One region of the Paenibacillus sp. FSL K6-2393 genome, then DNA from elsewhere that is predicted to be linked to it. Evidence: riboswitches for the same ligand, from Rfam matches in the RefSeq annotation. Region 1 holds a riboswitch; each other region holds the start of a gene.

The links. A riboswitch is a leader RNA that binds a small molecule or an ion and turns the genes downstream of it on or off. The one in region 1 is predicted to bind thiamine pyrophosphate.
Region 2: linked by a shared signal. The riboswitch ahead of MHI14_RS12975 (thiamine phosphate synthase) and the one ahead of thiC (phosphomethylpyrimidine synthase ThiC) in region 1 are both predicted to bind thiamine pyrophosphate.
Region 3: linked by a shared signal. The riboswitch ahead of MHI14_RS29420 (ABC transporter substrate-binding protein) and the one ahead of thiC (phosphomethylpyrimidine synthase ThiC) in region 1 are both predicted to bind thiamine pyrophosphate.

The regions. Positions count from the first base shown of each region.
Region 1 is NZ_JBBOCU010000002.1:719,472-730,554, reverse strand. It holds gene MHI14_RS30475 (VanZ family protein) at 1-136, opposite strand, end outside; gene MHI14_RS30470 (M15 family metallopeptidase) at 165-1,028, opposite strand; gene MHI14_RS30465 (HAMP domain-containing sensor histidine kinase) at 1,127-2,215, opposite strand; gene MHI14_RS30460 (response regulator transcription factor) at 2,208-2,903, opposite strand; gene MHI14_RS30455 (helix-turn-helix transcriptional regulator) at 2,988-3,938, shown strand; gene MHI14_RS30450 (zinc ribbon domain-containing protein) at 4,012-4,830, shown strand; gene MHI14_RS30445 (hypothetical protein) at 5,296-5,463, shown strand; gene MHI14_RS30440 (hypothetical protein) at 5,641-6,327, shown strand; gene thiC (phosphomethylpyrimidine synthase ThiC) at 6,712-8,496, opposite strand; TPP riboswitch at 8,916-9,029, opposite strand; gene MHI14_RS30430 (IclR family transcriptional regulator) at 9,180-9,923, opposite strand; gene MHI14_RS30425 (alpha/beta hydrolase) at 10,283-11,083, shown strand, end outside.
Region 2 is NZ_JBBOCU010000001.1:2,929,485-2,940,567, reverse strand. It holds gene MHI14_RS13015 (trimeric intracellular cation channel family protein) at 1-260, opposite strand, end outside; gene MHI14_RS13010 (thiamine diphosphokinase) at 443-1,084, shown strand; gene MHI14_RS13005 (C40 family peptidase) at 1,381-1,881, shown strand; gene MHI14_RS13000 (response regulator transcription factor) at 1,990-2,694, opposite strand; gene MHI14_RS12995 (ThiF family adenylyltransferase) at 2,814-3,863, opposite strand; gene MHI14_RS12990 (thiazole synthase) at 3,860-4,627, opposite strand; gene thiS (sulfur carrier protein ThiS) at 4,630-4,833, opposite strand; gene thiO (glycine oxidase ThiO) at 4,830-6,002, opposite strand; gene MHI14_RS12975 (thiamine phosphate synthase) at 6,020-6,682, opposite strand; TPP riboswitch at 6,909-7,018, opposite strand; gene MHI14_RS12970 (ABC-F family ATP-binding cassette domain-containing protein) at 7,094-8,644, opposite strand; gene MHI14_RS12965 (hypothetical protein) at 8,783-9,766, opposite strand; gene MHI14_RS12960 (hypothetical protein) at 9,753-10,304, opposite strand; gene MHI14_RS12955 (hypothetical protein) at 10,301-10,699, opposite strand; gene MHI14_RS12950 (hypothetical protein) at 10,716-11,083, opposite strand, start outside.
Region 3 is NZ_JBBOCU010000002.1:486,724-497,806, reverse strand. It holds gene serS (serine--tRNA ligase) at 1-102, opposite strand, end outside; gene MHI14_RS29440 (MFS transporter) at 490-1,725, shown strand; gene MHI14_RS29435 (hypothetical protein) at 2,153-2,662, opposite strand; gene MHI14_RS29430 (VOC family protein) at 2,836-3,222, shown strand; gene MHI14_RS29425 (NAD-dependent epimerase/dehydratase family protein) at 3,240-3,995, shown strand; TPP riboswitch at 4,141-4,253, shown strand; gene MHI14_RS29420 (ABC transporter substrate-binding protein) at 4,475-5,515, shown strand; gene MHI14_RS29415 (thiamine-binding protein) at 5,770-6,060, shown strand; gene MHI14_RS29410 (ABC transporter permease) at 6,060-6,818, shown strand; gene MHI14_RS29405 (ABC transporter ATP-binding protein) at 6,856-7,755, shown strand; gene MHI14_RS29400 (TatD family hydrolase) at 7,841-8,671, shown strand; gene nfsA (oxygen-insensitive NADPH nitroreductase) at 8,994-9,737, opposite strand; gene MHI14_RS29390 (TetR family transcriptional regulator) at 9,730-10,329, opposite strand; gene MHI14_RS29385 (YhgE/Pip domain-containing protein) at 10,485-11,083, opposite strand, start outside.

The DNA.
Region 1 (11,083 bases):
GTCGATCCTTCACGATGCCAAAATCGACCGGGCTTCCTTTAAACAGAATCAGCTTAGTCAGCAGATATAAATAGATAATGAAAACGGCAATCCAAAGGATGTAATGTTTGCTTTTCTTCTGGTTGTTGTGCTTCATGTTGTTTTGCCTCCCTTGTGTTGCCCTGTTATTTCTTTACGGTGACAATAACGCCATCCTTGTTATCCCCCGATATTTCAGTTTGGCCTTCCTCAGGTATGTAAACAGTTGTGTCTCGGGTGGCTCGATAATAGCGGATATGATACTCCTCACCCTCTACTTCCACAGTAATGTTCTCTTTCTCCTTAAGCATATCGAGATACTCTTCAAGTACCAGATTATTCTTATACATGACAGCACTGTGCGGCAGCCCTACATATCGAAAGTGCCATGGTTCATACTGAATACCGGTGATGCGCACTTTATCCTTTGGGTAACGTAAAATAAATCCGTATTTCCATGCATTCTTCTCCAGCCATGCACCCTCTGGTGCTTCATTCATGGCACCCAGGCTGGAGCCAATATCCAGGGATAACCCGAGATTGTGCTCACTGTGACCCGCAGGAAGTGCATAGTCTGAACCCTTTTCCCGATATAACTCGTCCTGCTTCGTAAAATCCCTGTACCCGCTGCTGACGAGAAAATATCTGACTCCCTCTTCGCCTGCTGCTTCCACCATCCTCTGAAATTCCTGCGCTACCTGTCGTGATAACATGATTTTCTGATCCAGTATTCCATATCCACGAAGCAGATCATCCTCATGTGCCACATATACAATATCGGATTTAACTCCTTCCGGGTGAACGGGGTATTGCTTATCAACTAGTAACAAGTTGCCCTTATGTACCTGATCCTGAATGTTTCCGGTGACGGATACGGTATAACCTGCGGGATTTTCACGCGTATTCTGGATCTCGATGGGCAATTCATCCTTCTGCTGAATCCATCCCGGTGATTGCGTAACGATATATCCGATCAAAATGATACATATCAAAAAGCCCCACTTTTTCATGCTTGTTCCTCCTTTTACCTCATACATCAAGGATAGACAACACAAGTTAAAGAAAAAGCAGGGCAATTTTAAAGTTTTTCTTAAATTTGACGTCAACCTTATTGGAATACGGGCAAACGAACTTCGAATAACGTCCGTACCACGTCGCTCTGGGCCGAGATCGTACCATCATGCTGCTCCACAATATTGCGAGCGATAAACAGTCCGAGGCCTGTCCCACCCTCCTGAGGTGTCCTGGCACGATCTCCGGTGTAATACATATCGAAGATATGTGGCAACTCCTCCGGACGGATATGTCCACCATAGTTAATCACCTGAATGATGACCTGTTCTGCATCCCGATATCCATTAATATCTACGTACATGCCATCCTTGCCATGCCGTGCAGCGTTAATCAGCAGATTCTCGAACACACGAGCCAGCAGCTCGCCATCACCGGAGACCGTAAGATCAGTGTCTATTTTTAGTCGGACGACTAGTTGGTTCTTTTCAAATACAGGATAGAGCTCTTCGTTCATCTGTTTTAGCAGTTCGCTAAGATCCAGCTGTGTCTTGTTTATAGGCAACATGCCATAGTTCATACGAGTAATTTCGAACAAATCATCAATCAGCTTCTCCAGACGCTGTGATTTGGTGAATGCAATCGACGTAAAGTGCCGCACCTGCTCCTCCGTCAACTGATCATCCTTCATGAGCAGATCCAAATATCCAAGCACAGACGTCAGCGGTGTTCGCAGATCATGCGCCAGATTGACGACAAGCTGGTCCTTACTATTTTCAGCAAAATCCCCTCGTTCTACCGCTTCCTTTAACTTCTCACTTGCCAGGTTCACATCCTCCGCAATCGTACCTAACTCGTCCTTCGAGGAGATCTGCACACGATGCTGAAAGTCTCCGTTGGCCAAATGTCTGATCCCTGTAGAAATGTCCTTGAAATACGTCGCGTAGGGCTTGGTAAACCAGAAGAAAAATAGAATGGCCAGTGGGATAAATAAGATCATGAAGAAATAGATATCTCCGATACTTTTCATAAAATGACGATATTCAGCGAGCTGATCTTCTGCACGGACACCCGAATAATAAGCTTGTAAAAGCTTGTAAATCCCATAGGTAATTGCGCCAGAGGCAAGCATGCTTAACCCTAACAACATAATCATGGTTGTACGAAAACTTCTTCGTTTAGTCATTAAACGTGTACCCCACACCCCAGATCGTTTTGATAAACTTGTTCTTGTTCACATCTTCCCCCAGCTTTTTGCGCAGGGTCCGAATGTGGACCATCACGGTATTCCCACTCTCGTAATAGGCTTCTCCCCAGACCTGTTCAAAAATATTTTCTGCACTGAACACCTGCTTGGGGTGGCTCGCGAGCAGATACAGAATATCGAATTCCTTCGGTGTTAGTTCCACTGGTTTGCCGTAGAGTGTAACGCGATGTTGATCTGGCGTGATGATGAGCCCGCCCTTCTCCAGAATGGACCTCTGAACAGGCGCAGACTGGCTGAATTGCAGCGAACGACGCAACTGGGAGTTAACCCGGGCAACAAGCTCCATCGGATTGAACGGTTTGGTCATATAATCGTCCGCGCCCATCACGAGTCCCGTAATTTTGTCCATATCTGACGTTTTGGCACTCAGGAAAATGATCGGTAAATGATGCTGCTCCCGAATTTTACGAGTCACCTCATATCCATCCATGCCAGGCATCATTATGTCCAGAATCGCCAAATCTATCGCTTGGGTCTGAACAGCTTGAACCGCCGCCTTCCCGTCAAAGGCCTTGATGGTGTGATATCCTTCTTTTTGTAAATGTAAAGCAACCAGATCAGCGATCTCAACTTCATCGTCTGCGATCAGAATCGTAATTCGCTTCATTGCTTATTCCACTCCTATGTGTGATGCTGGGCATTATAACATATTTGAATCCACCAGATAAACCAATGAAAGGAATCCATACATATGAAACTGGAGCGTTTATTAGCCATCGTGGTGCTGTTAATCAATCGTGGACGGGTACAAGCCAAAGACTTGGCAGATATGTTCGAAGTATCGATCCGGACCATCTATCGGGATATCGATACATTGGGTCAAGCAGGCATTCCTGTGGTGACGTATCAGGGGGCAAGCGGCGGGATTGGTCTGGCAGAGGGTTACCGTCTGGATCGAAACGTATTAACAGACAAGGACCTCGCTTCCATCGTCACTGCACTGCGCAGTGTATCCACTTCCCATGCCAATGCGGCGCGTGAGCTTCTGGTCGAAAAACTCAGCAGTATCGTACCTGAATCCAAAAATGACGATTTTCAGGCCAATACCAATCGATTCATCGTGGATTATTCAACCTGGACGCATCCCGAAGCGCTGAAAATCAAGCTTGAACTTATCGAACAGGGTATGGATCAATTACGCCCCGTAACCTTTACCTACTGCAGTGCGGAAGGTATCCAGACTCACCGCACTGCCGATCCTCATACCATCGTACTTAAGAAACATTCCTGGTACCTGTATGCTTTTTGCCACGAGCGGAATCAATTTCGCATGTTCAAGCTTGTGCGCATGCAAGATGTCACACTTGCTAATGAGCACTTCGAGCGTAAAGTCATTAACCTCCAGGACAGACCCTGGCAGCAGGAATGGACCCGCCCGGACAATCAAGCTAGGTTAACCTTGAAATTCCATCCTCGCGTCCGTCATATTGCGGAAGAATGGTTCGGGATCGAGAACGTCATTCCTGATGGGAATGGGTATTACATAAGCCAGGTTGCTTTTCCCGAAGATGCCTGGTTATACGGATTCATTCTTGGCTTCGGCGCGGACGTTGAGGTACTTGAGCCTCAGCATGTTCGAGATGAGATCTGTCGTATCGCTGGGCAAATTGTACAAAATTATACACCCCCAACTCAAACCTGACAGACTGCTGTCCAGTTCCTCCCCGTATACTTCAGATATATTCAATCTGTACATATACAAGGAGGAACTGATCATGAACGTCACTGTATGTCAAAGCTGCGGCATGCCGCTCACAACCCCTGCCCAATTCGGAACGGAAGCAGATGGAAGCACAACCCGTGAGTACTGTATCTATTGTTACAAAGAGGGCAAGTTTGAGCAGCCCGGTATGTCACTTGAAGGCATGACGGAGATGTGCACTGCCATTCTGAAGGACGAAGGCATGGATGAGGAATCCGCTCGTTCGATGCTGCGTAACCAGCTTCCTTTTTTGAAACGTTGGCGCACAAATACAACGGATCAACATACAGAATCTCTCGCTGAAAACCCTACTGCTTCCGCTAATCTTGGTCAGGTAACAACAGATCATTCGTTCTCTGCCCAGCCCGTTCGTTATGTCACGCTCCCCGGCAAACGTCTTGCCGGCGTATCCGCCCGCACAACCAATGCCATTGAGATCAGTGGCAAAGGCTGTATTCAGGGACTCTGGAACAATTATTTTTCCTCAGAGCACCTTCCTGCACCTGAAGCCGTCCGCTATGGCTGTTACACGGATTACACCGATGGCATAACCGATGAATACACCATACTGGTAGGGCATGAGGTCAGTCCGAACGAATCATTGCCTGAAGGATTGGACGACATTTTACTCCCTCCTGCAACTTACGCCGTATTCACTTCCAGAAAAGGACCGATGGCAGAGGTTGCTCACGAAGCTTGGGGAGCCGTGTGGGCATGGGAGAAGCAAAGTGATCGTACGTTCACCGGGGATTTTGAGTTGTATGATGAACGCAGCCTGAATCCCGAAAGTGTACAAGTGGATATATACATCGCTGTTCACCAAAGTAGATAAAACCAACACGATACCACCTCAGACCGGATCAAAGTTTCCTCGCATCCTTCTTCATATCACGCAAGCTGCCGAGTACACTCGGCAGTTTTTTTGTTATATCCGGAACTACATTACCACCTAAACAACCCGACCATGGTACCAAGTTAGTTAGCATGCTTTGCATCATTTAACCAGACAATATGCCTCATAAGCGGGTACCATTGACTTCCTTAAAATTGGGACTATTCACATAACAACCGATTCGATCCTCCCATATTAAACCTTTCAAATCAGGTCCTTTACTCCTGAATTTCCCTAAAAACGTTTACATCTCCTTAAAACCGGGTAAAATCACTACAATCCAATTGGAATTACGTCTTAAAATCTTCTATTTCGTCTAACAAGTCACATTTACCTATATGCGCACCTGGCATGGTAACCAGTCGAAATACATAATTCAAAAAATGCATCAAAGGAGGAACCAAGATGATCCGCATGCCTATTCAGCAAATGATCCCGTACCATCACCAATATCCGCGCAACACGGCGACCACTGCTCCTAAAAAGGAGAATGAGAACACTCAAGGTCTATCCTTTCATGAAATTTTACAGCAAAAAATGGCGAAGAAAACTGCTTCTCCTTCCCTTAGATAAAATGAAAGCCGGACGATTGCCTGTCCGGTTATGAACCGTCTTTCCGCAGCTTGGTGGAAGGGCGGTTATTGGCGTTGAGCCTTAAATGACTGTACAGTTCTCAGGCATGTTTCCTATAATGATTTAAATATCTAAGAGATCCATGACATATACGAACTGTAAAAGGGGACTTAGCACATGATCACCATTGGTTGTTTTCACGCTCATTATTCCAACATCGCCTTAATTGAAGAGACGCTTGCTCCTTATGAAGTTGAATTGGTCCATTACGTCGATCCAGGTCTGGATCGTCTTAAACATGACGCTGACTTTTCCGATGTCGTCATTCGCGAGAAGGTAGCCCAGACGCTCCAATGGATCGCTGAGTGTCATGCCGATGCCATTCTGGTCACGTGTACCCTGTTTGCGACAGTACTGGAGCAGGAAGCCACACAGGTCCCTGTGCCGGTGATCGGCATAGATGATCCGTTATTGCAGGAGATGCGGCGAATACCGGGAGATTACATAATAGCATTCACCAACCCGGCAACCATTGAAGGAACGATGGCACGGGTGAATCAGGCATTACAGCAAGAGGATGAGAATGGGCAACTACACGTTGCCAAGACATCTCAGACGGAAGCGGTGTGCATCCCGGGGACATTTGAGTTGATTATGCGTGGAGATCAGCAAGGGTATCTCGAAGCGGTACGTGAAGGATTACAGCAGATTTCTGAGCAGTATCCGGGTAAAACGGTAGTGGCAGCCCAACTATCTATGGCTCCCGCTGCTGCACAGGTTACAGTAGATCGAAGTATTCCGATCCATAGCCCGCTGGCATTGCTTGCGGCGTATTTGGAGAATAATTTGGGCGTGGCTCGATAGTAGTAGCGGGTTTGGAGTGAAGTAACAAGTACTATCTGAAACTATGCAACTATGAACTCACTTACTTAGTAGCACCAAAAATTAACGAGGTGAACTAATATGCGTTTACTCTATATTGTTTTACTGTTTATAGTAGGTTTTTCCTGCTCCGCATTTCTATACGGAGGAGCACCAAAACTCAGTGACGCTCTTTTATTCGTTATCGCAGGAATTCTGTATAAAATATGGACCACACATAGTCACAAAGCTAATTCTGATAAAGGCTGAGTACGGTTAAGAATACATACATGACATAACACTAAAAAAAGCCGTTCTTCTCTGCAATGACAGAGAGAAACGGCTTTATCTCTATTTCAGACTGCCCAGCTTGCGCTGTACCGGCGCTTAGGACCGTGTCCGATATTCCTCGGCCTTTTCCTGCATGCCCGCTGCTACAGCCTCATTCTCGGACAATCCTTTATCCGCGGCAAAGGCACGAATGTCCTGCGTGATGCGCATGCTACAGAACTTCGGTCCGCACATGGAGCAGAAATGAGCTTCTTTGGCTCCTTCTGCTGGCAGCGTCTCATCATGGTAGGACAGCGCACGTTCAGGGTCCAGTGACAGGTTAAACTGGTCACGCCAGCGGAACTCGAAGCGTGCCTTGGACAATGCATCATCCCGGCGTTGAGCACGTGGATGGCCTTTTGCCAGATCGGCGGCGTGGGCTGCAATCTTGTAGGCGATGACCCCTTCCCGCACATCATCCTTGTTGGGCAGGCCCAAATGTTCTTTTGGTGTAACATAACAGAGCATGGACGTGCCGAACCAGCCAATCATGGCCGCACCAATGGCGGATGTGATGTGGTCGTATCCCGGAGCAATGTCGGTCGTCAGCGGCCCCAGCGTATAGAACGGTGCCTCTTTACATATCTCCATCTGCAAGTCCACATTCTCTTTGATCTTATGCATCGGCACGTGACCCGGCCCTTCGATCATCACCTGCACATCATGCTTCCATGCGATCTGCGTCAGTTCCCCGAGCGTAGCCAGTTCCGCCATCTGAGCTTCGTCATTGGCATCGTAGATACTGCCTGGACGAAGTCCATCTCCCAACGAAAACGCCACATCATACCTTTTCATAATCTCGCAGATTTCTTCAAAATGGGTGTACAAAAAATTCTCCTGATGATGCGCAAGGCACCATGCTGCCATAATGGACCCACCGCGAGACACAATGCCTGTCATCCGCTTGGCGGTCATGGGGATATAACGCAGCAGTACACCTGCGTGGATCGTAAAGTAGTCCACTCCCTGCTCTGCCTGCTCAATGAGCGTATCACGGTACAACTCCCAGGTCAGCGCTTCCGCTTCGCCATTCACCTTCTCCAGCGCCTGATACAGCGGCACCGTACCAATCGGCACAGGTGAATTGCGGATAATCCACTCCCGGGTGGTATGAATGTTTTTGCCTGTGGACAGATCCATCACCGTATCCGATCCCCAACGTACCGCCCAGGTCATCTTCTCCACCTCTTCCTCGATGGAGGAAGATACGGCAGAGTTACCTATGTTGGCATTGATCTTCACGTGAAAATGACGACCGATCAACATCGGTTCACTCTCCGGGTGATTGATGTTGGATGGCAGAATCGCACGTCCACTCGCCAGCTCCTGCCTTACAAATTCCGGTTCTACGCCCTCACGAATGGCGGCAAACTCCATCTCTGCCGTAATGACTCCCTGCCTCGCATAATGCATCTGAGTCACACAGCGTCCTGTCTGTGCTCGCAGCGGTTTGCTACGCAATCCAGGGTACTCTTCGGCGCCGGCTCTCTTCCCTCCGGGCTTTAGTCCGTTATCCTCCGGTTTAACCGTACGGCCCTGATAAGCTTCGACATCACCACGCTCTGTGATCCAACGGGTACGCAAGGCTGGCAGACCTGCACGGATATCGGCATGAAATCCGGGATCGGTCATCGGCCCGCTCGTATCGTAGACACGTAGCGGTTCGTTATGCTCCACCCCTTGGGGAGTATTCGTGTCATGAAGGGCTATCTCACGCTCAGGTACAGCAATGTCCGGCCGTGAGCCCTGAATGTAGACTTTGCGGCTGCCCGGAAAGGGCTGAATCCGTCCGGCCACTCCTGTTTCTTTTTCCACCTGCTGACCGTTATGTTCCTGCTCCATCGCTTGTTGTCCCGTTTGATTTCCTGTACTCATGTTCGCTTGTCTCCTCCTCAGTGTTCATCGCTTGTTTGGTTGGTATCGTCATTAGCTTACTTACGTACCTGTCCCAAATCATGCGCAATGCAGAGAAGAAAGAGCGATCCTACGCCAGACCAGGGGAGACACTTTTCATGTACAGTTAACAACAGACGGGGGCTGCCACAGATCATGAATCTATGGTGACTTCTCTCTCATCATACAAGCCCACTTTCGCAGGTTATTGAAAAAAGAAGTCAATGGAGTACGCGCTATATCGCCCGTTCACTGTATATAAAAAGCCGGTCCCCGAAGGAACCGACTTTTATGTCCATCACCAATAATGCACCTTCAATCAGCTCCTTAACGGAGACTACAAGGGTCACATCATGAGGTGGTTGAGGTCATATCGCCGATTACTTCCCTACGCTGGTATGATCCAGATCAGGTGCAAAGGGTCCGGAATCTCATGCGATTCCGTCTCAGTCCGGACAATTCGGACTCCCCCAGTAACGTTAGTAAGTTGCGGCTTACATAAGCCGCCGTTCATATTCAATGAAGCTGGCCCCGTAGGGCCGTCCATTACAGAGTAGCGCAACCGGAACATAAAAACAACCTTTATATTCCAAATGATCAAACTCCATTGGAGAAAAAAACTTACATAAACATCAGGATAACATGAGCCCCATCTGCGTAGCAGCATCCTTCAATACAGGTGCGTATTCATGCAATGTCTCCTGCGAGAGTCGACTGACAGGCCCTGAGACCGAGAGCGCAGCTGCAATATTGCCTCTGCGATCCATAATCGGTACAGATACCGCGGCAGCTCCCGGCTCACGTTCCTCATAACTCGTCGCATATCCGTTATCCCGGATATCTCCCATTTGCGCCAAATACACCGCCGGATCAATAAACACCGGCCATTCCGGGCCGTTCATCAGTTCTTCACGATCCTCGTCCGTGGCAAACGCCATCAAAACTTTGCTGGAAGCGCCCACAGACAGCGGGAGTCTAACACCAACGGGGGCGACTCGGCGAATCGCCTGATCACTTTGCACAGCCTGAATCCGTATCCGTTCACTCCCATCACGCAGGTACAGACTCACGGTCTCCCCCAATCGATCTCTCAGTCGCTCCATCGCAGGCAACAGCAGAATAGCAGGATCGTCACTGCGGGACATATGAGCTGACAGCTCCCAGATTCGGATGCCAAGTCGGTACTTCTCTGTTGCTGCATCACGGATCACGAACCCTCGATCCTCCAGCGTAGCCATCAAACGGTGCACTGTACTTTTGTGCAAGCCGATCTGGCTGGCAATTTCGGTGAGTCCCAGATCACTGCGTGTGGTAAAACATAATAATATATCCAGCGCCCGTTCCACAGCCCGGACGGTTAACTTGCGATCTTCCATGGCATAATGCCCTCCTCATGTTTCATCACATGAAACTTGGTTACATAAATTATATGAGAAACGGTCTCATCTGTAAACCAAAAAGAGCCAAAATCGAAATAGGCCAACCTGTAAATTTTTCCTTTTTATAAGACTTAATCCCCTGTAATTTACACACTAAGGTAATGTTACCCATATATCTTAAGAACTATATAACAATTGCGTAACAAATGCCCTCAATCAATTGACTTTGACTATACTGGAACATACGATAAAGATATATTACATTAAGACATCGCTCTGAAGCAGGCTCTGAAATCGACGCAATTCTCTTTTCATGTCGTTGTTATCTTCAACTGAACTTCAAAGGAGGGGCATTCATGTATCCAACATCCCAGAGCGAAGCCCCGCTGCAAACAAAAGTGTCCGATCTGCCCTCTTCCCTATCACCGAGGCTGATTCGGTTCAAACATATTATCGTAGCGTTGCTGCTCTCCGTTGTATTTTTTCTACTGTTTTGTTTTATCGCACTGCATGGTTATATCGCATGGGTATTATCCAATCCAACGGTAGCGCCTGTCTTCTCCAATCCGATGCAAGCCAAGAACATGAAGTATGAAGACATCACGTTCCCGGCAGCAGATGGCAGCCGCACGATGCAGGGATGGTATATACCTGCTGATAATGCTGCAAGCAAAACGATTATTTTCAGTCACGGCTATGGTGCCAATCGTGAAGAAACATGGGTACCTATGTATGACCTGGCACACTATGCCCATCAACTTGGGTTCAACGTGGTCATGTTCGATTATGGCTTCGCCTCACAGGTGAACAAAGCTGTAGCCACAGGTGGCAAAGCTGAGTCACAGCAATTGCTCGGTGCGATCCAGTTCGCCAAGCAACGTGGTGCGCAGGAACTGGTTGTCTGGGGCTTCTCGATGGGTGCCGGTACAGCGCTTCAGACTGGGCTGATTACACAGGAAGTGGATGCAATGATTCTGGACAGTACGTTCCTGCTTGAGCCGGATACGCTGTACCACAACATTCATAACCAGATCGATCTCCCGCGTCAGCCTACACTCGAGATCATGAATCTGTTGTTCCCTATTTTGAATGGTACCGGATTGCAACAGATCCCCTATCAGGAAGTGAAAAAGGAAGATTATCCGTTCCCGATTTTC
Region 2 (11,083 bases), on a different contig from region 1:
CTTATCCACTTGAGAGGCAATATAAACGCAATCGCTACAGATACTAAGGCTAACATAATAAGTGATCCCTGACTCCACAGTGTCGTTACAGGTATACCTATAAGTACATTCCGGATAATCCCGCCTCCGAATGCCGTGACAAGTCCAAGCACTAGTACACCCAGAATGTCATACTCCTCTTCCATTGCTACGAAGGCACCGGACATTGCAAATGCGATAGTGCCTATAATGCTGAATACTTCAAAAATGTGTAAGTCCAACCTGTTCAAACCTCACTTTTCAAGTCATCTCCATGTCGCTCTACCCATTGTATCCGCGAGCACTGAAATTGTGCAACCACATTTTGTGGATTATACTGGTTTGGTGAATATATTTGTACAGGTTCCAACATTATATTTGAACAATGAACTATTTTTCTCTGAATTAGGAAGGATGAAATAAAATGACGGTGAAACGGATAGTTATTTTTACAGGCGGAAACTTATCTGTAGAATTACTTCAGGAAATACGAGAAGATGATATGATCATCGCGGCCGATCGCGGTGCATTATTTTTAATTGAACACGGCATTCAGCCTCACATTGCAGTTGGAGACTTCGACTCCATTACTGAAGAGGAACGTATCATTGTAAGCAACAATAGCATTCGGTTCATTACATGTGACCCTGTTCATAAGGATCTTACTGATACAGAAATGGCTTTTGAGACAGCGCTAGATTACGAACCTTCTCACATCTTAATGTTAGGTGCTACAGGTACACGTATGGATCACACTCTCGCTAATGTACATATCATGGTTCGCGCGATGCAACATCATATCTCCTGTGCCATTCAGGACAAACACAACTACATGACACTGACCACATCCAAAGCTGTGGTTGAACACCGAGACTATAAATATGTTTCTCTGCTGCCCTTGACTCATGAAGTTGCAGGAATAACTCTAGATGGTTTTATGTATCCGCTAGATCAAGCCACCATTCGCATGGGACAATCCTTGGGTGTAAGCAACAAGCTCTTAGGCTCCTCCGGTACAGTCACTATTGATAGTGGCTTATTACTGATAATTCAGAGCAAAGATTGAATCTATTCGAATGCTTCATAGTTATTTATTACGTTTTTGTAACCAGTGATTGAATGAAGAAAATAGGTTCACACATAACAAAGACCCTTGATATTCAAGGGTCTTTGTTGTTTCATCTTTATTCTTCGTCCGTCAATGATTAATTTTTTGACATTTTTAATCATATTTTAATAAACATACCCAAACCATTGTGGCGCAAGGGATTACACTTCCCTATCCAATTTCTAGGCTGTTACAAAGCTGTTATACTCGCTCTAGCAACTTAACGAAAACGAATTTTGGAGGTACTAACTAACATGAAAACAAACATCTTTGTCCAAAAGGCCGTAACCGTCGGGTTGTGCGCTACACTAGGTTTTGGAGCTGTATTAATGACTAACGCACCTGTTGCACAGGCAGCAACTGCTTCTGTATCCACAGGTCAACAGATTGTTAACTATGGTAAACAATTTACTGGAACTCCATATAAATTTGGTGCTTCAACATCAACAACCAAAGTTTTTGACTGTTCTTCTTTTATGAAATATATTTTCAAAAAGTATGGTGTAGATTTGCCGCGCACTTCCGTGAAACAATCCAAAGAAGGTAAAGCTGTGACTAAAGCTAATCTGCGTGTCGGAGATCTGGTATTCTTCTCAAGTGGTAGCCGGTCTACCGGTTCTAATGTCACTCACGTAGGCGTTTATGCGGGAAATGGTAAGATTCTGCATACGTATGGATCTCCAGGCGTAACCCTCTCTGATCTGGACTCTGGTACTTGGAAGAGAACGTATGTTAAAGCTCGTCGTGTACTTTAGAATTATATATTGCTAATAAGTAAAGGCCGGACGATATGTTCCGGTCTTTTTATTTACCCTTTTTTCGCCACAGTCTAAACTGGAGTTTCATGGAATTCGGTGATACATCTAATTTTTATCATGAAGCATGTAACCGATCCCACGCACCGTATGAATCAGTTTCACACTTCTTCCCTTATCCACCTTAACCCTTAGATGTTTGATATACACATCCACAACGTTGGTATCCATCGCATACTCATATCCCCATACTTCCCGCAAAATATCACTCCGGGTACATGCTTCATTTACATGCAGGGCCAGGAATTCCAGCAATTCGTACTCTTTTGGCGTTAATGTCAGGTATTCACCCGTACGACTTACCCTTCTTGAACGCAAATTGACTTTAAGATCATGAACTACAATTACTTCCTCACCCTCTGGTGTTGCATTCGCAAAAACACGCAATAAATTTCGTATTCTGGCAAGCATCACGGTTAAGTGGATCGGTTCCTCCATCACGTCATTAGCTCCGTAATCCAGCCATTCCACGATGAACTGAGGAGATGCATTTGAAGTAATAACCAGTAGAGGTATAACCTGACCCTTATCTACCCATCGTTTTAACTCTAATTTCTGATCCTGGCCACAATGTTCATTTCCCTCTTCCCGGTCTACCAGGATGATCAGTTTAATATGCAGCAACGAAGGCTCGACGGATTGGTTTAGTTGGGACCACTTCATTCGTTGCACCTCATACCCTTCGCTACATAAAATATCCTGAATTAGGCTGACCTGTTCTCCTGCTCCAATCAGCAAAATGACTGTTTTCACTCTTTTTCACCCGGCCTGTCTCTATCCCCACTGCTCGCAGCAATGGTTGGTACAGATAGCATGCCGTAAAATGAAAAAGTCCATTCCCTCAAGGGAACAGACTTTGCTTCTTTCTTGCTTTAACCAAAGTAGCGATGGACGAGCGTACGTGCTTCAGCTGTGTCTTTTGTTCCGTGTACGAGGACACGTCCATCTTGGAAAATAACCATTCTATGGACTCCTGTTGTAAAAGAAACCAGAAACGGATTGGATTCCACTTTTCCTTCTTGAAGCCTGTTCAGACGTTCCGCCGTATGTTGAAGATCCAGATTCATACGCCGTGCAGGTCGGATCTGAACGGTGTCCCTGCCACATAACACATCGGTTTTCTCCAGATTGGACGCAGAAAGATATGGATATGTTGCCGAAGTGCCGCAGGAAGGACAGTCTTGCTTTTTCGCACCATCCACATTGATGGATATGTATTCGTTCCTCCACACGTCAAATGACAATAACTTACGTCTCAATGCATTGGCATTGCCACTAAGTAACTTCATCGCTTCTGCTGTCTGATTTGCCGTTACCATCTGTACCGCTTGAGGTATGATACCAGACGTATCACATGTATCTCCTCCCAGAGGGACTTCACCCAGCAAACAATTTAAACATGGCGTATCTCCAGGCATAAACGTATAGGTGATGCCGTAACTACCTACGCATCCACCATAAATCCAGGGAATACGGTGTTTCTGTGCCATATCGTTAATGAGTAATCGCGTATCAAAGTTATCCGTTGCATCCATGATCAAGTCGGTATGCTGAACGAGTTCTTCCAATTCATCTACTCTGACATCCAACACTTTCCCTTCCACATGAACCGTGGAATTAATGGCAGATAACCGTTTTTCCGCTGCCATCGCCTTCGGCATCCGTTCAATCGCGTCCTGTTCTACATATAATTGCTGTCGCTGCAGGTTACTCCACTCCACATAATCACGATCCACAATTGTTAAGTGTCCAACTCCTGAACGAACTAACGTTTCTGCAATTCCTGTTCCGAGTGCGCCAGCGCCTACAATTAAAACTCTGCTGCCCTTTAATCTGGCCTGGCCTTCCTTGCCAAGTGGCGCGTAACGTTCCTGTCTGGAATAACGATCGGCCTGCTCGGAAGATGTTATTTGATCTGTCATGTATGAACCATTCCTTCCACCGGACTACTGGCTGCTGCATAACGCTTTACGGGAATCATGCCTGCCTCATATGCCAATCTACCCGCTTCTACCCCCAATCGCATCGCTTTAGCCATGCTCACTGGATCCCCTGATCCGGATACGGCTGTATTTAACAATACGCCATCTGCACCAAGTTCCATCGCATAAGCAGCATCTTTTGGGGAGCGTAATCCTGCATCCACAATTACAGGTACAACAGCCTGCTCAATGATGATCTCAAGGTTATAGGGATTGATGATGCCTCTGCCAGCTCCGATAGGAGAAGCGCCAGGCATTACAGCATGTACGCCAAGCAATTGTAGCCTTTTGGCCAGAATGACATCATCCGAAATATAAGGCAATACCGTGAAGCCCTTTTCAAGCAAAATTTCGCAAGCCTTGTACGTTTCAATCGGATCTGGGAGTAACGTCATTCCATCTCCGATGACTTCGACTTTTATCATATCACAAAGTCCTGAAGCCCGCGCAAGCTCGGCAATTCGCACCGCCTCTTCCGCATTGGAAGCTCCAGCCGTATTCGGAAGAAGAGTGTATTTGTCCAGATCCAACGTATCCAGGAAATGCTTCTGGTTGCGCTCCTCCAGATTCAGACGACGAACAGCAAAGGTTAAAACTTCCGTTTCAGATGCTTCCACAGCCTGACTTTGCACTTCCAGATCCGAAAACTTGCCTGTTCCAAGCAACAATCTGGACTCAAACGTATATTTACCAATATTCAACATCATCAACCGCCTCCTACAAAATGTACAATCTCAATTCGATCGCCTTCTCTTAATGCCGTTGACTCATGATACTCACGGGTTAAAATATGCTTGTTCAGCTCTACAACTACAGTCTTGACTTGCAGATCAAAAGATTTAAGCAGTTTATCCACACGATTCAATCTGTCTTCAATCTCCATCCGTTGACCATTAACGATGATATTCACTGCACCACTCCCTTTCTGTTCAATCGCTCCGGACTCAGCGCCTCAATTCCGAGTTCTTCTGAGCTTTTGCCAGCGAGCAACTCAGCGATAAGCCTGCCTGTTATCGCACTAAGCAAGATACCGTTGCGGTAATGCCCAAAGGCGGCGAACAGCCCTGGTATACTCTTGCAAGCACCTATATAAGGCAGTCCATCTGGAGTTGCCGGTCTTACGCCTGCCCACGCTCGCATAAATTGTGCTTCTTTCATCCCAGGTACCCAGTGGGTAGCCGCTGTTAGCAGCTTCTGGACACCCTGTACAGAAACGTTAAGATCCGTTCTGCCTGGCAGACTGGTTGCCCCGAGCCAAACTTCGCCATTGGCTTTGGGAACAATATAGATATCCTCTGCATACACCGTTCTGTCAGGTCTGTACCCTGCATGTTCATCTGAGAACTGAACGGCGGCTATTTCTCCTTTTACCGACCACACAGGCATGCTCAGATTCACATGTCTCATTAACTCTTCACTCTGTAATCCAGCCGCTATAATGACATGTTTGCATCTCATCTCACCGATCGATGTGGTGATTCCCTGCACGCCAAGTTCGTTTGCTTGCACACGTATATCCTGTATGTCCTCCATAACCCGTGCTCCCAATGCTTGAGCGGATTCAGCATATGCCTTCGTTAGATGGACTGGAAGAATCTCACTCTCGTAAGGTCTGTAGTAGGCTCCATACGTATCTCTGTTAAGCCATGATGCCTCCTGTTGCACAACGGAACGATCCCACCATACCTCATCAGCAGAAGCAGACAACGCAGACTTCCGATTGTCCTTATAACTACTTAATTCACTGTATGAACGAAAAGGAGTTAGGAATCCCTGGCGTTGCAGGCCAGTCTCTACCTCACTGAGTGTAGCCATTAGCACCTGTTGCTCGATAAGTAACTGTCTACTCTGTCTGGCAAGCTTAGCCATCAAAGGATGAGCAAAATCCTCACTGTCTGCCGCCAGCATTCCAGCCGCCGCGCAAGAAGTGCCTCCTGCAATCGCCGAACGCTCCAGCAACAGCACATCCTGTCCACGGGAAGCAAGCTCATAAGCGATAGCACAACCAACAACGCCTCCACCTACAATAATCGTTTCTGCATGAAACTTATCTGGTTTATCAATAACGATCTCTTTCATCCTCTCATCTCCTTGATTCAGGGACTCAGACTTTCTGTAGCAACGATAGCCTGCCTTAATAATGCAGCCGCCCGATCCGGTGACTCGCTCGCCCATACATTCGAGATCACGGCGACTCCCTGTGCCCCTGCAGAGCGAATAGCGTGAATGTTTCCCGGTCCGATACCCCCAATCGCCATGACAGGAATGGAGACACGCCTGCACACTTCAGCAAGAGCATGTAATCCTCTGGGGTCAAGATCAGGCTTACTGTTGGTTGAGTAGACATGCCCGAAGAAAAGATAATCGGCTCCCCGTTCTTCAGCGATTTTTGCCTCATCGATTGAATGAACAGATACACCCAGACGAAGGCGCTGCACATTGCTTATAACAGCAGGGTTATAATTTCGTATCGCATCTTGCCCCCAATGTACACCGCCATAAATGTCATTCTGTGGAGGCAGTTCTGAACTATTGATAACAATGCGGCAAGATGGAATGCCAACGCTACGCAGACTTTGAGCCCAACCGATCTTGTCTTGCCATGTGAGTTGTTTTTCTCGTATTTGAATATAGTCCACCAAAGGCCAAACGTCCTTTGCAGCTTTTACAAAAGCTGCCTGATCCCCTGCACCCGTAGATACAACATGCAATTCAAATGATTCTTGAACATGTTCATGAGAAATTACCGTACTGTTCATCTCCTTCCAAACTTGAATGCTATGAAAACACAAAAAAGCCACTCCCGTAGGGGAGTGGCTGCGTATTAATTATAGAACCAGATGACTGACTGATACATACAGTTCATTTCGTGCAATAAAGCTATAGACCTTATAGCCATAACGTTATACACGCAACTGCATGTTTCAATTCGTTAAGCAGACGGTTGAAATCCTTAAGAGTTGCCGTTTGCTCACGTCATTCACTGAAACGCGCTCGCCACTTCCCTACGCTGGTATGATCCAGATCAGGTGCAAAGGGTCCGGAATCGCATTCTTCCATCTCAGCCGCATCGTGCGGCCCCCCTAGTGTTCATATGAAGTTGTAGCCTATGTTACCATAGACGGATTTTTTTGTCACCGTCATTTCTGTTAAACATTGTCTTAGATCATCTAGTTTTTCTCAGACCACTCTTCGACATTCCATGTTTTGGTGACCCAACCCTCGTAGAAATCAGGTTCATGAGATACCAGTAACACCGTTCCCTTGAATTCTTGCAAAGCACGCTGCAACTCCGCTTTGGCTGTGACATCGAGATGGTTTGTCGGCTCATCGAATAAAATCCAGTTGCTTTCACGCATCAAGAGTTTGCATAAACGAACCTTGGCTTGCTCTCCACCACTCAGCATGTTAAGCGGACGGGTAATGTGCTCATTTTTCAACCCGCAGCGAGCGAGATGACCCCGGACCTCATTCTGGGTCAAATGTGAAAACTCATTCCAGACATCCTCAATCGGCGTGATATTCCCAGCACGAACTTCCTGCTCAAAATAGGCCGTTTCGAGATAATCTCCCAAAAAGGTCTTTCCACTGAGTGGAGATATTTTGCCCAGGATGGTTTTCAACAGCGTCGATTTACCCACACCATTACAACCTACGATGGCAATTTTCTCACCACGTTCGATTGTCATTGTCATCTTAGGCAGCAAAGGATACGTATATCCAATTTCAAAATCAATGCCCTCAAAGACCGTTTTGCTGCTCGCGCGGGCATCCTTGAATTTGAACGTTGGTTTGGCTGCTTCATCTGGACGATCAATACGTTCAATTCTGTCCAGCTGTTTCTCACGGCTCTTCGCTCGACCTGAAGTTGAAGCACGTGCCTTGTTACGCTGAATGAAATCTTCCTGCTTCTTGATGTACTCTTGCTGCTTCTCATATGCATCAATATGCTGGGCTTTATTCATATCAGCCATCTCGAGGAACTTGTTATAGTTCGCTGCATATCTCGTTAATTTGGCAAATTCCAAATGATAAATGACATTTACGACTTCATTCATGAATTCCGTGTCATGGGAGATTAAGAGAAACGCGTGCGGGTAGTCCTTCAGGTAACGTGACAGCCATTCAATGTGCTCTACATCCAGATAGTTGGTCGGCTCATCCAGCAAAAGAGCTGTAGGTTTCTCTAGCAGAAGCTTGGCAAGAAGCACCTTGGTACGTTGTCCACCACTTAGAGCTGCGACATCCCGATCAAGACCAATTGCGGACAAACCAAGACCATTGGCCATCTCTTCCACTTTTACGTCAATCAGATAAAAATCGCCCTGTTCCAGTTGTTCCTGAATATTGCCCATCTCTTCCAGCAACTGCTCGAGCTTATCTGGATCTGCATCTGCCATCTGGTCCGTAATATTCATCATTTCTTTTTCCAATTCAAGCAACGGAAGGAATGCATCCTTAAGCACGTCACGAATGGTTTTGCCTGGGGTAAGCTTCGTGTGCTGATCCAGATATCCATAACGGACCTTAGGTGTCCATTCCACTTTTCCACTATCTTTAAGCAATTTACCGGTAAGGATGTTCATTAATGTGGATTTACCCACACCATTGGCACCAACAAGTCCTACGCGCTCTCCGGCAAGTAAACGAAATGATACATTTTTAAATAACGTGCGATCTCCAAAATTGTGACTTACGTTCTCTACTGACAATAAACTCATAAGATGAGGTTGCTCCTATCTATTAGACATTACTTTTGTTATTGTTCCGAAACCCTATTCTAGCACAGGTCCCGTCTTTTCTGAAAGTAATGTAAACAGTTCAAGAACCTCTTACATGATTTTGTCATACAGGCTACCCTAACGATTAGAGCATTTATATTCGAAATAGCCTTGCGCAGCTGCTTGTCTTGCGTCTGTGAACACCTCTTCAGCACGGTAACCATTACCACATGTGGAGGGGTAATAGTACCTGATACCCGTTAAAGGATCTACCCCACCTACGATGGCCGTTTTCTTCACAAGTCTGCCTCCACCGATCGCATAATTGTTGATCTTCTGGTCACCCACACCTATACCTTGGATAAAGGCCATAATCCCTGTATCGTTAATGGAGTTGTACCAATCTTCCTGCGCAACCAGGGGCATCGTGAACGTATAGGAAATACCGTTCTTTCTGGCAAACTCATTATGGCGGTTAATCACATCAGCCAGATCATCCTGCACAGTAGTCACAATCCGGCTTTGTCTAACTTGTTCAAATACGCTGGTATTCTGAAGTAAAGGAATCTGTGTGCTTGAGGCCAGTTCTTTTTGAAATCCTTCAATCCATTTCCCTGCGTTTGCGTCATAGGCATATACGTAGTCGTCCAGTGTAAAGTTAATACTGTTACCATTAGAATCTGAATATGTATAAGGTTTCTTGGGGCTCCACACTTGCCTGAAAGAATCTTCACGGTTACCCGTCATCTCTGTTTCTGTGGACAACATATAATAGCCATCATAATCCAGAATAACCACGGCAGGAATGTAATTAAACATGTTTTGAATAGCTGCGGGATCATCCTGAATCCCCATATTCAAAGCCATCGTCTGAGTAAATGTTAACAAGGCAAGCTCTTTATCCGCTTTAACAAATTTGGTTAAATCATAACCTGCTTCATCATTTTGTTTCTCATTCTGATGCATGACTGCACCTGCATCCATGACTGCGGTTTGAAGTGCAGATCTGTATCGTTGACCAAGATATTGAGCCTCTTCGGCATCTTGGGTATGGAGTGAGATGATCCAGAAGAGCGGGAAGAAGATCAGCACAAATACAATGGATAGCTCAGTAATCTTCATTGAGGACCATACCTCCGTATGTTACAAATACTGCTGAAGCCTGAGCCGTGCCACTCAACCATTCACGAATGAGCATGGAAGGTGTACGATTTGTATTTTGGAGCGTCACGGTGAAAAAATCCCCTGTCGTCAACGTATATCTTCGGCCAGGATCATCAACCGGTATCACACCTGAGGATGGGAATAGTCTTTCTCGAATCTGAGCTTCATAATATCCATCCTGCACTACCTCATAGGTCCCGGTAAAACTGTTATTGTCCATCGGGTCTGTATAATGAGGTACATATTTCTTATGTAAATGTTCCATCGACACCTCATACAGATTGCCCGTCTGGGCCAGTTGCTCCTCAAACTCAGCCAACATTCGAGGTGAAATATATCCTTTCGTTCGGACAGCATCAACAAAACGTGTTACATTCTGAACAGCCGTCATACGTGTTATATCATCCTGCCGATCAGCTGTTTCAGCAGTTGGGTACACATAGAGCAGAAGGACTGCGAGCAATACGGCAAGCAGCTTGGATGCGTCATTAATCAATTCACACTGGTCTCCTTCCAAAAAACAATCTTGAGCAGTTCTCCAGTTTCATTTCGTATAAACTCTGGTCTGTAGGTAACATAGAGCTGGACAGGAATAGTCGCTGTTTTGCTGACAAGTGGGTCGATCACATTGGAAGTTCCGTCTACCTCTACAGGAATGCCTGTGCCTGTCATCTGTCTCACGGTATGCAACACTTCCGCACCACTATACCGGGACGGATTGGTGGTATGCAGTGTTGTTGTCAGCCGACCTTCCATGCCTGCTGTTGTCTGTACTCTGTCGTTCAAGGCCGCTGATAAAATCTTAACATTCTGTTGCCCGTACAGGCAGGCTGTCACAAACAGGACAACCGCCGTACAAAACAACATGAGATGCTGTGTATTCCGGGACATGTTAAACCAACTCCTGTCAGGATTGCTGGAAGATCAGCCCTCTTACCACGTTGGATCGGTCTTTTACGATAATGGCTTTGAATTTACCACTTGGATTTACATATTGATTGTCTTTTTCACTCATGGTCTGGTTAATAATCCCCACTTTATCGTCGGGTGCAATAACCGAGCCGTAGTCCGCATTATTGAGATCCTGTGAAATGTTTAGTTGATTGCCGTACCATTGACCCGCTTTATTTTTACCTGTAATAACTTGAATACCGAACTGATCCTTGTCCGCATATTTACGCAGCGCATTCGTTACCTGCGATCCACTGATGGTTGTTCCGTCATATACCGTAAATGCAGCCTGGGACAACTCGGTTTGGATATCAGCAAAATTGT
Region 3 (11,083 bases), 230 kb from region 1:
ATCACGCTCTAACAATGTGCGAATGCTAATATTAATTTTTTTCCCGTCTGCTGCCGCCTGAACCTCTTCTTCATGTGCACGAATCCACTTCATTTCCAACATGGTCACCGTCTCCTTTGGCTGTAAAAATGCAAAGAGCGCCCTCATCCCTTGGGACGAGGAGCGCTCTGCTCGCGGTGCCACCCAACTTGCTGAATCAGAATATCCTGCTTCCAGCCTCTTGGTCCGCGATAACGGGCGGTTCCGGTTAACTTGGGGAAATATCGCTCCCCTGGCGAAAACGCCTCCGAGTTGGATGCTCTTCAACGGCATGGTCCGATCTGTAATTGTTGGTCTCAGTATATACGAACGCCGGACCAAATTGCAACCTTCTGTATCGATCAGGAATTCATGGCACATCGTAACATGTCCTGTTATGATAGACTTTGTCTTCAAGATTGCGCTTTATTGTGATCCTCAATTTATGTATATAAGTAGAAGGAGTTCTTTATGAAAAAATTACTTTGGATCGGATGTCTGTCCTATTTCCTGATTGGACTTGCCCACGTTGTGCTCGGTTCCATTTTACCGGTTGCACTTGAACATTACGGCAAAGATTATAGCCAAGGCGGAACGCTGATCTTTGCTCAATTTGCCGGATTCCTCGGTGGTGTATTGTTATCTCCATGGCTGAACAGACGCTTTGGTAAACGGGGAGGCCTGTTAATCGCCACAGCGTTGCTCTGCATTGCAGAATTATCCTATATGTTGTTGCCACCATGGGGCTGGATGTTCGTCATTGCACCCGCTGCCGGCTTTGGATTCGGAATGGTTGAAGCTGTTATTGGCACCATTATCATCGCTGCAATCAAAGACAATACAGCCGTTGCTATGAGTCGACTGGAAGTGTTATTTGGGATCGGAGCGATGGTCATGCCGCTCATTGCCAGCGGTCTGATTGCTGCCGGATACTGGCGCCTTTCTTTTCTCGTTGTTGCGATCTGCGCCGCGCTGACCTTTGTTTTCTGGGCAAAAGGATCATTCGGTGAACTCGATAAGTTTCTGGAGCGACGTAGTTCTAATAACGGTTCAGTACATGCCCACACTGCTGGGACATCGGGTGAGATGCATCCCGCATCTGCAAGTACATCCAGTCCAACCTATCGTGGCCGTAACAGAACTCTTCTGGTATTATTCGTCCTGTTCTTCTTCCTATATGTTGGCACAGAGATGAGTCTTGCGAACTTCATGCCAGCGATTCTGATTGAGAAAATGAACATGAAGGAAGCCGGAGCAGCGCTTAGTGTCACCTGTTTCTGGATTGCCATGTCCGTGGGGCGACTCTTCGCCGGGTATATCGCAGAGAAATTCCAATACCGCGTCTATGTCCTGTACAGTTGTCTTGCATCTGTTCTTTTGTTAATGGTATTTCCATTTACAAACCAAATCTGGTCTGCATTTCTCATCATCTTGCTGCTTGGACTTGCGATGTCAGGTATTTTTTCCATTGCCCTTGTCTTCGCCAGTAAACTGCTGCCCGGAACAGAAGAATCCACACCCAGCATTTTGATTGCCTCAGGTGGAGTTGGCGGTGCCATTCTGCCTTTGACTACGGGATGGAGTCTTGATCATCTGGCAGTTAATCAGTCTGCATGGATGCTTGCGATCTTTGCAGTTGGCCTGCTTGTCATTAGCGTGATCACGTATCAATGGCAGAACAAACATGTGGTCGATCCAGCGACTTAACAGTTATGTGTCGTTGCAGTCCTGAGAATTAGAATTACCTATTATTGAGATGAGATTGAAATGTCTACTGTCATGACCTGACAGTGGACATTTTTTTGTAGCGATACTCTGTTCTAACGAACCTAGCACACGCTATTTATCTGCATTTCAGGATATTTGAAATCTAACGAATCCTAGAGACGTTATTATAGATAATTATCTCAAATTCAAGGTCTCGTTGGAGGTTTTTTGCATAATAACGCCGCTGAGATTCGTTAGATTTTTTATTGTCTAAAAACTGGACTAATAAGGTGTCCTCGATTCGTTAGCGCTGTAATCATCGTGGCAAGTGCCCTATCTTTGCCTCTCTCTCACCTTTCATTAAAGGTGAGAATAATATCTATTCTTTTGCACAAGATTGCCCAGGAAATACTTATAGCCAACCGAATCACACACTTTTGTTAACGACAGGCATTACGGGCCCGTTATCCTTGATGAATTTACCAAATACATATCGTACGAGTGGTCCCAAAATGATCAATTGATATGGAAGCGCCAGGCTGAAGTTACGAGCGATTGTATGGAGATACGTACGGAGTACGGATGACCCACTTAATTGATCAGCGAGATATGCCGAGATCATTCCATACAAAGACATGATCAGAACCATGCCAATCACCATAAAAAATGACATAGCCAGCACACCTAGAATCTTATTGGACTTGTCGAAGGGCATAGAAAATGCAATCTTTCTCGCCACAGGGCCAACAATGAAAGACTCCACCAGAAACGCGATGACAAAACATAATATGAATTGAAGCAGTATCTCAAGCGGGGACATTTTGCCGAGTAACCCACTGTGCCATAGATTGAAGAACATCATGACCAAGACCATTCCTGTACACATCATTAATCCGAAAATAATTTGTTCCTTCTTGCTTGTTGGCAATTCTCTCATCCTCTCTGTTTACCTTCGTAATTATAGAGATGAGGAATCCCTCACATAAGTGAACATTCTGTGAACAATTATGATTTTTTCAAATTAAAATCCGATTTGACAACCCCGTAGTACAGCCCTATGATATCCCTTAAAATGGTAGAAACATTCATTATATAAGGAGGATTTTGATTATGAGTTTTCAAAAGCGCATCGACCACGTTGGCATTGCCGTCCGTGATCTGGATACTACACTTCGTTTTTATACGGAGGTTGTTGGATTGGAACTGAAAGACCGGGTGACGCATACCAACGGCGTCATTCAGCTCGCCTTTCTCGGCTTCAATGGAAGTAATGAGACTGAGATTGAGTTAATTCAAGGATACAGCGACAAGCTGCCTTCCGAAGGTACGGTACACCATTTTGCGATCCATGTAGATGACCTTGATTCTGAGTACAAACACATCCAAGCCACCAAAGCCGTATTTATTGATGGAGAGATTATTACACTGCCTAACGGTTACCGCTATTTCTTCATCTATGGACCTGAAAAGGAATGGATTGAGTTCTTCCAGCGCTAAGAATTGGAGTTGATTTCATGAACATTTTAATTACCGGCGCAGCCGGGAAAATTGGCCGGGACTTGTCCCAACACTTGTCAGAAGCATATCACCTGCGACTAACGGATTTGAATATCGACAGACTGCATACGTATCAAGAAACCGACCATGAGATCATGACACTGGATGTGACAGACCCTGAAGCCTGTCAGCATGCTTGCGAAGGCATGGATGTGGTAGTACATCTGGCGGGAGACCCTTCCCCGAATGCCGGATTCTATGAATCGTTGTTGGACATCAATATCAAAGGTACATTTAATGTATTCCGTGCAGCTAAGGACCAAGGTGTGCAAAGAGTCATTCTGGCGAGCAGTGCACAGACGATTGAGGGGTATCCCATTGATGCTCAAGTCTATCCGGACATGCCAACACACCCACGGAATTTGTACGGGGTTAGCAAATGTTTTGGAGAATCGCTCGCTTCCTATTTTGCGTATACCGAAGGTTTACAAAGTGTAGCAATACGTATAGGTGCATATGATGATTTTCAACCGGACGGACCAGCGCTGGAAGCAAGGGATATGAGCGCGTATATTAGTCCGGCTGACTTGTGTGATTTGATGTTCAAAGCAATTACAGCTACCAATTTGGAGCCCTTCACCATACTGCATGGGATCTCGAATAATCGGTTTAAACGATTGAATCTGGAAACCACTCAGAAACAGGTAGGTTATGCCCCCAAATCCGATGCATTTGCACTCAGCCAGATTGCCTTATATGATTCGCCACGATAATTAATGAAAATAACACATCTAAATAGGCTGATATACATATGTATAACGGCCTGTTTGATAAGTTCATACGTGTCCCCATCCAGTTCCTGACTGGACACGTTCCACCCGCTGGCCTATAATTACACCTAGTAATGCCCGTAACTTCATAGTTTCCCAGGGGAGTCGGAATTGGCCGGCTGAGAGTGTATCCCACCAAGATACTAACCCTTAGACCTGATCTGGATCATGCCAGCGTAGGAATCGGAGTATATCGAAATGGCACAGCCCTATGGCTGAACGCCACCTCTCTAACGCCTGCACGCGTCCCGGAATACGGGACGCTTTTTTAATGTTCTTTTATATAGCCAGAGAGCTAAAAAAAGTGACATTATTCAGATCTCAACTGGTATAAATCTGTTGATTTATGCAAGATGATTGGATATGAAGCCAAGGAGTACCCCGTGCCACTCGGCCGGACATATCGAAGGAGAGAATTACAGATGAAATGGCGTAAAACGATGGGATTGATGCTCTTATGCGTGCTTATGGTGACTGTAGCCGCATGTGGCGGCAAAGAAGCTGCCCCGGCAGAACAGAACAGCAACACAAATGCGGAAAGCAGTAACAAAGGTGACACTGCCGCCCTGAAAGATATTAAAGTGGTGCTCGACTGGACACCGAATACGAATCATACCGGCCTATATGCGGCTGTAGATCAAGGTTTTTACAAGGCCGAAGGCTTGAACGTGGAGATTGTACAACCAGGTGCCGGTGGCGCAGATACGATGGTTGCCTCCAATGAAGTACCGTTTGGCGTAAGTTATCAGGAGAGTGTAACTCAAGCCCGCACACAGGGTGTTCCATTGGTCTCCATCGCAGCAGTTATTCAGCATAATACATCCGGGTTCGCTGCTCCGGCGGATCGGAATATCAAATCACCGAAAGATTTTGAAGGTAAAACCTATGGCGGTTGGGGTTCCCCAGTCGAAGAAGCCGTGATGCAATCCATTATGGAAGGCGACGGAGCCGATGTATCCAAAGTGAAAAACATTAACATGGGTGACGCTGACTTTTTCACCGCAGTGAAACGGGACATTGATTTCGCGTGGATTTTCTACGCCTGGACAGGTATTGAAGCCGAACTGCGCGGAGAACCGATCGACATGTTATATGTGAAGGATTATTCAGATGCATTGGATTACTACACACCTGTCCTTGTAACAAACGAGCAGACGATCCAAAACGACCCTGAGTTGGTGAAAGCATTCCTGAAAGCCACTTCAGAAGGGTATCAATATGCGATTGATCATCCCGAAGACGCAGCGAACATTCTGATCAAGGCCGTACCGGATCTAGATAAAGACTTGGTACTGGCAAGCCAGAAATGGCTTAGTCCAAAGTACACGGATGACGCCCCGCGCTGGGGTGAGCAAAAGCAGGAAGTGTGGCAGAACTACACCGACTGGATGTTTAGCAAAAAACTGCTGGATGAACAGATCGATGTGAGCAAAGCATATACAAACGAGTTTTTACCCCAATAAAATTTGCTTAAGTTTAACTTTTTTACACAAGAACGAAGAGTGCAGAACCCATCTGAAGAAGCGAAGCGCTCACCTAAAAGCTTTCTGAAAGAAAGCTGCATCGGAAGCATACGCTATCCCCGGATTTCCTCCATTGAAATTCATTAAAGAAATCCGGGGATAACAGTGATCGTAAGAGGGTACTGCAATCGGAGTGATAAGTGTAAACCTGGTTCAATTCATGCAATTTATCACGAAAGGAAAAGTGATCTCTCATGGCAAGCACATTACTTAGCATTCAGGTTATTCCCAAAACGCCAAATGGCGAGAATTCTTACCCTTATGTAGATCGCGCCATTGAAGTTATTCAGCAATCCGGCCTGAAATATCAGGTGAACGCGCTCGACACCACGATGGAGGGGGAACTGGAGGAACTGCTGGAGGTTGTCCGTAAAATGCACGAGGTACTCGTGGAGGCTGGTAGCCCAAGCATCATCTCCCAGATCAAAATCGCCCATAGCCCTACCGGCTTCAGCATGGACACCCTGACGGAGAAGTATCGCTAATGCCTGCCTATTTCAAAAGTGTATGGCCGCCCATTGTGGCGGTTATTCTCTTTATAGCGATATGGCAGGGAGCCGTCTCCCTCTTCCATATTGAGAAATGGATGCTGCCTGCACCGTCCGACATCGCCCGCGAAGCGGCAACCCAGGCCGAACGGCTTGGCATACACGCTTCCGCAACCATTCAGTTAACGCTGATTGGATTCGCGGCTGGCACAGCGGTCGGATTACTGATAGCGATGGTGCTGCATTTGGTCCCTTTTCTCAAGTCAGCCCTGTACCCTTTACTTATTCTTAGTCAAAATATCCCGACCATCGCGCTCGCGCCACTCCTGTTAATCTGGTTCGGATTCGGGCTGTTGCCCAAGCTGATTACGATCATCCTCGTCTGCTTCTTCCCTGTTGCAGTGGCGGCGATGGATGGCTTGACCCGTACTGACGCGGCGATGATGAACTATATGCGCATGGCTGGTGCGAAACGTCATCAGATTTTCTGGAAGCTGGAGCTTCCCCATGCGCTGCCATCCGTGTTCTCCGGTGTCAAAATCGCCGCTACCTATAGCGTGATGGGTGCCATCATTGCCGAATGGATTGGTGCAGACAAGGGTATTGGTTATTATATGATGCTGCAAAAGTCGGCTTATCGCACCGATCGTTTATTCGTGGCAATCATGATTATTGTCGCTCTCAGCTTACTGCTCTTCCTGCTCATTGCACTACTGGAGAAGCTGCTCGTGCGCTGGCGGCCACAGAAGCGGTAGTAAAGATGTAATCTGTATATTAGGAAGTGATGACCATATGAATCGGCAACAGGACAAACAAGTCCAGCCTGGACGAGGAGCAAGTGTAATGGAGCCAGAGTACGATGAAAAACTCCACCCGGCTACGCCTGATCGACCTGCCACTCCTGCTCCGGTTCCACCTGCACTGGACGTTGTTAATGTTCATGCATCATTCCGTGAACGGCGGAGCAGGTTACCGGTTCTGAACGGCCTGTCCCTGACTGTGGAGCAAGGCGAGTTTGTTGCTATCGTTGGACCTTCTGGCTGTGGCAAAAGCACCCTGTTCCATATCATCGGTGGTCTGCTGAAGCCACAGGAAGGCCAAGTGCTTATGAACGGTCAGAATGTAACGGGACAGCGTGGCAAGATTAGTTATATGCCGCAACAACCCGCTCTTTTCCCTTGGCGTACCATTGAAGACAATGTACTGCTTGCTGGTGAAGTAGCTTCAAGTGCTCCCCCTCGGGCCGAAGCACTTGCGGAAGCTCGTAAGTGGTTAAGCAGCGTGGGTCTTGCCGGGTTTGAGCAGGCCTATCCTCATATGCTGTCGGGCGGAATGCAGCAGCGTGCTGCTTTTCTGCGCGCCCTGCTCAGTCCGCAGGAGCTGATGCTACTGGACGAACCCTTCAGCGCACTGGATGCACTGACACGTAGCGACATGCAGCGCTGGCTACTTGATATCTGGGAACAGAACCGCCGCTCGGTGCTGTTCATCACCCATAATATCGAAGAAGCATTACTGCTAGCGGATCGGGTCTATGTATTATCCAACCGACCTGCAACAATGTTGCACGAGGTACTTGTTCCTTTTGATCGCCCAAGACGAGAAGAAATTACGGAGGAATCCGCTTTTCTGGAGCGTAAACGGCAGATTGCTCAGTGGATGAGAGAAGAACAGCAGAAAGCCCGCCTATAATAATAGCGCGGGTTTTTAAAGTTATTATTTTCCTTTATTGGGTGATCCACCATAAGAAATTCTGCGTAACATAGTTAGAATATAAATGACCACAAGGAGGAATTCCCGCGTGCATTCTCAAGCTTTTGCACCATTAATTGATGCTCATATTCACTTCGATCAGTATACCCCTGACGAACAACGCGAGATGCTGCTATCTTTCCCGTCTCAACAAGTCGAGGCAGTCATCGCCGTGTCCATGAATCTCGCTTCTGCCCAGGCCAACCTGGAGCTTGCAAAGCAACATCCACGCAACATCTATCCGGCCTTCGGTTTCCATCCGGAACAGGAACTGCCGTCCGTTGCAGAAATGGACCTGTTCTTCCAATGGATCGAGAAGCATATGGGACAAGCCACAGCCATAGGAGAAGTTGGCCTTCCCTATTACAATCGTCTAGAGGCTGAGCAGGCAGGACAGCACTTCGATCAGAGCGGGTATATCGAACTGCTCGAACGTTTCATCCAACTTGCCAAAAAGCACAACAAACCACTTGTCCTTCATGCGGTATACGATGATGCCGATATCGTCTGTGATCTGCTGGAGCAATATCAGTTCCGACGTGCTCATTTCCACTGGTTCAAAGGTTCTCGCCAAACCGTAAGGCGCATGGCGGACAACGGTTATTTCATTTCCTTCACGCCGGATATTCTGTATGAAGAAGAGATTCGCGAACTCGCCCGGCAATATCCATCGGAACAAGTGATGGCCGAGACCGACGGACCTTGGCCCTTCGAAGGACCATTTCAGGGACGAATGACACACCCTGCCATGACCAGACAGGTCATCCAGGCATGGAGTGAGATCACTGGCATGGGAACCGAGCGGGCCGCCCGTCTCTTTTATCAGAACACAAAGCGTTTCTATGGCTTAACTTGATTACCAGCTGGTAGCAGCAAGCACTCTCGCTTGCCGTGCAAACAAAGCACAAAAAAGCCAGTCGGTTTCGCTCCGACTGGCTTCTAATTTACCATATATATATCAGTTGAACTGAATTTTTAAACAGGAACGTAGAGGGCAGAAATAACCTGAGGAAGCAGGGCATTCGCCTAAAAGCTTTCTGAAAGAAAGCTACATCGGAAGCATACGCTATAACTAGATTTTCACCTTCACAAAAATTGGATCAAAAAATCTGGGGATAACAGCGATCGGAAGGTTGTTCTGTCATCGGAGTGGCAAGTGTAACTACCTTCAGTTCAACTTAACGCTTCAAAAATCCTTTGCCTTCCAGGAACGGTCTCACTTGCAACCTTGTCGGCTCAGTCAGACGCTTCGCCATCAGTTCGGACCATGGAGTTGTTCTTTCACCGTTAGTCCGTTCTTTCATGTAGGCCGTCGTTGTCTCATCATACTGCTCAACACCCTTGATGCTCTGCTCGGCATTATAGCGATTATGATGCAGAACTGCATTCAGTGGCAGACGTGGACGAATCCCCGTTTCCTGATCTGCAACACCAATACACATGCCATACACCGGATATACCCCTTCCGGCAATCCCAACAACTCGGCTACTTCCTCAATCCGGGTCCGAAGCCCGCCGATATATACGATTCCGAAACCAAGCGACTCTGCTGCAAGAGCGGCATTCTGGGAAGCCAGAGCAGCATCAATCGTGGCTACCATGAAATTCTCGGTTGAATCGGCATACGATTCCTTCTCAGGAAGATGACGTTTCGCAGCATCACTCAGCCGATACAGATCAGCACACCATACGAGAAACACCGGGCATTCATTGACGTAGGCCTGATTGCCTGCCAATTCAGCCAGCTTGGCTTTTTGCTCTAAGCCAGTCACAGCAATTACAGTATATGCTTGCACACTACTTGAAGAGGAAGCCATCTGCCCAGCCGCTACGATGGCTGCAAGCTGCTCTTCACTTACCGGGTCTGGCTTGAATTTGCGTACAGAACGGTGTTTCATCATCAACTCAATGGTTTCATTCATGGTGGTTCACTCCCAATCCTCGAAGTACGAACTCAATCGTCTGCTCAGCGAGCTCGTCTGTATTCATATCCTGATAATCAAAGCCAAATCGTGAATTCTTGGCCCGTTTGTGCGCCAAAGCCACGCCCATAACCTGAAGCATCGCATAAGATACGGACTCGACCTGGAACAATCCCTGATCCTTACCCTCTTGCAGCAGTTCCCTCACTCGGGTCCAGACAGGGTCTAGAAAACGAAATACGGTAGCTGTACGGTGTGTACGCAGTGTAATTTCAAGCTGCACAATATCACTCATCTCCCGATCCGTCATCGTGAACTTCACAACTTCACCAATAATTCGGCGGATACCTTCCACAGGCGAGGACATCGACTCTTCCGCCAGCGAGTTCATCATATGCCCCGGGAAAAAATGCTCAAATAATGCTTCGAACACCTTTTCTTTGCCGCCAAAATGATAAGACACCAACGACACATTGGCACCTGCCTCATCACATATTTGACGAACACTCGTCCCGTCATACCCTTGCTGTGCAAAAAGCTTTTTGGCTGCAAGCAATATCCTCGTTTTGATATCCAACTCCGGTTCCGTCATTCCGTCCCGCTCCCTCTTGTCCGTTCATCTCATTCGCTCCAGCTCAAGGACTGCAGCCAGCGATTCATCTGTCTATTATATTACACCAAGCACCCCGATGAAAATCATCGGGGTGCTTGTCCTATCCTATGATGCAATGGTATGCATCTGCTGTATTAGTTGTTTGCTTGAGCAGGGCTTGGAGCCATAGCTGGCATGCGTTGTTTTTTCAACAACGTCACGACCAGTGACAACGCAACTGCAACCAACAGTACAATCACGATAGAGCCCGCAGCAGACTGAACTCCTGGGCCTCCCAACTGCACGCTCAGAATACCCTGAACGGCGTATGTTGCAGGCAGGTACTGCCCAATGCCGCTATAGAAACTGTTCAGCAATTCACGCGGTACCATTGCGCCGGAAGATACCAGTTGCAAGGACAGTGAAATGATGTTGAACAGACTTCCTGCAGGTCCAAAGCAGATCAGGAAGAACTGGGAGAAGAACATGAACGTGCACAGGAAGAGCGCCTGGAACAACCAGAATGCAACGAATCCTTGTGCAATCTGTCCTCCCAGTGCCACGATCAGCGATGATCCCAGCAAGGAAACGACCAATGCAGAACCCACGTTAATGACTACTCTTGCGCCAAACAAAGTCAATCGGGAATAGGTAGATGACAGCATACCCATGGCTGTCTGGAGGTTCATCCCCATGATCATGGCACCTACATAGGAAGCCAGTACCATCATCATTGGCACCATCTGATTATTCA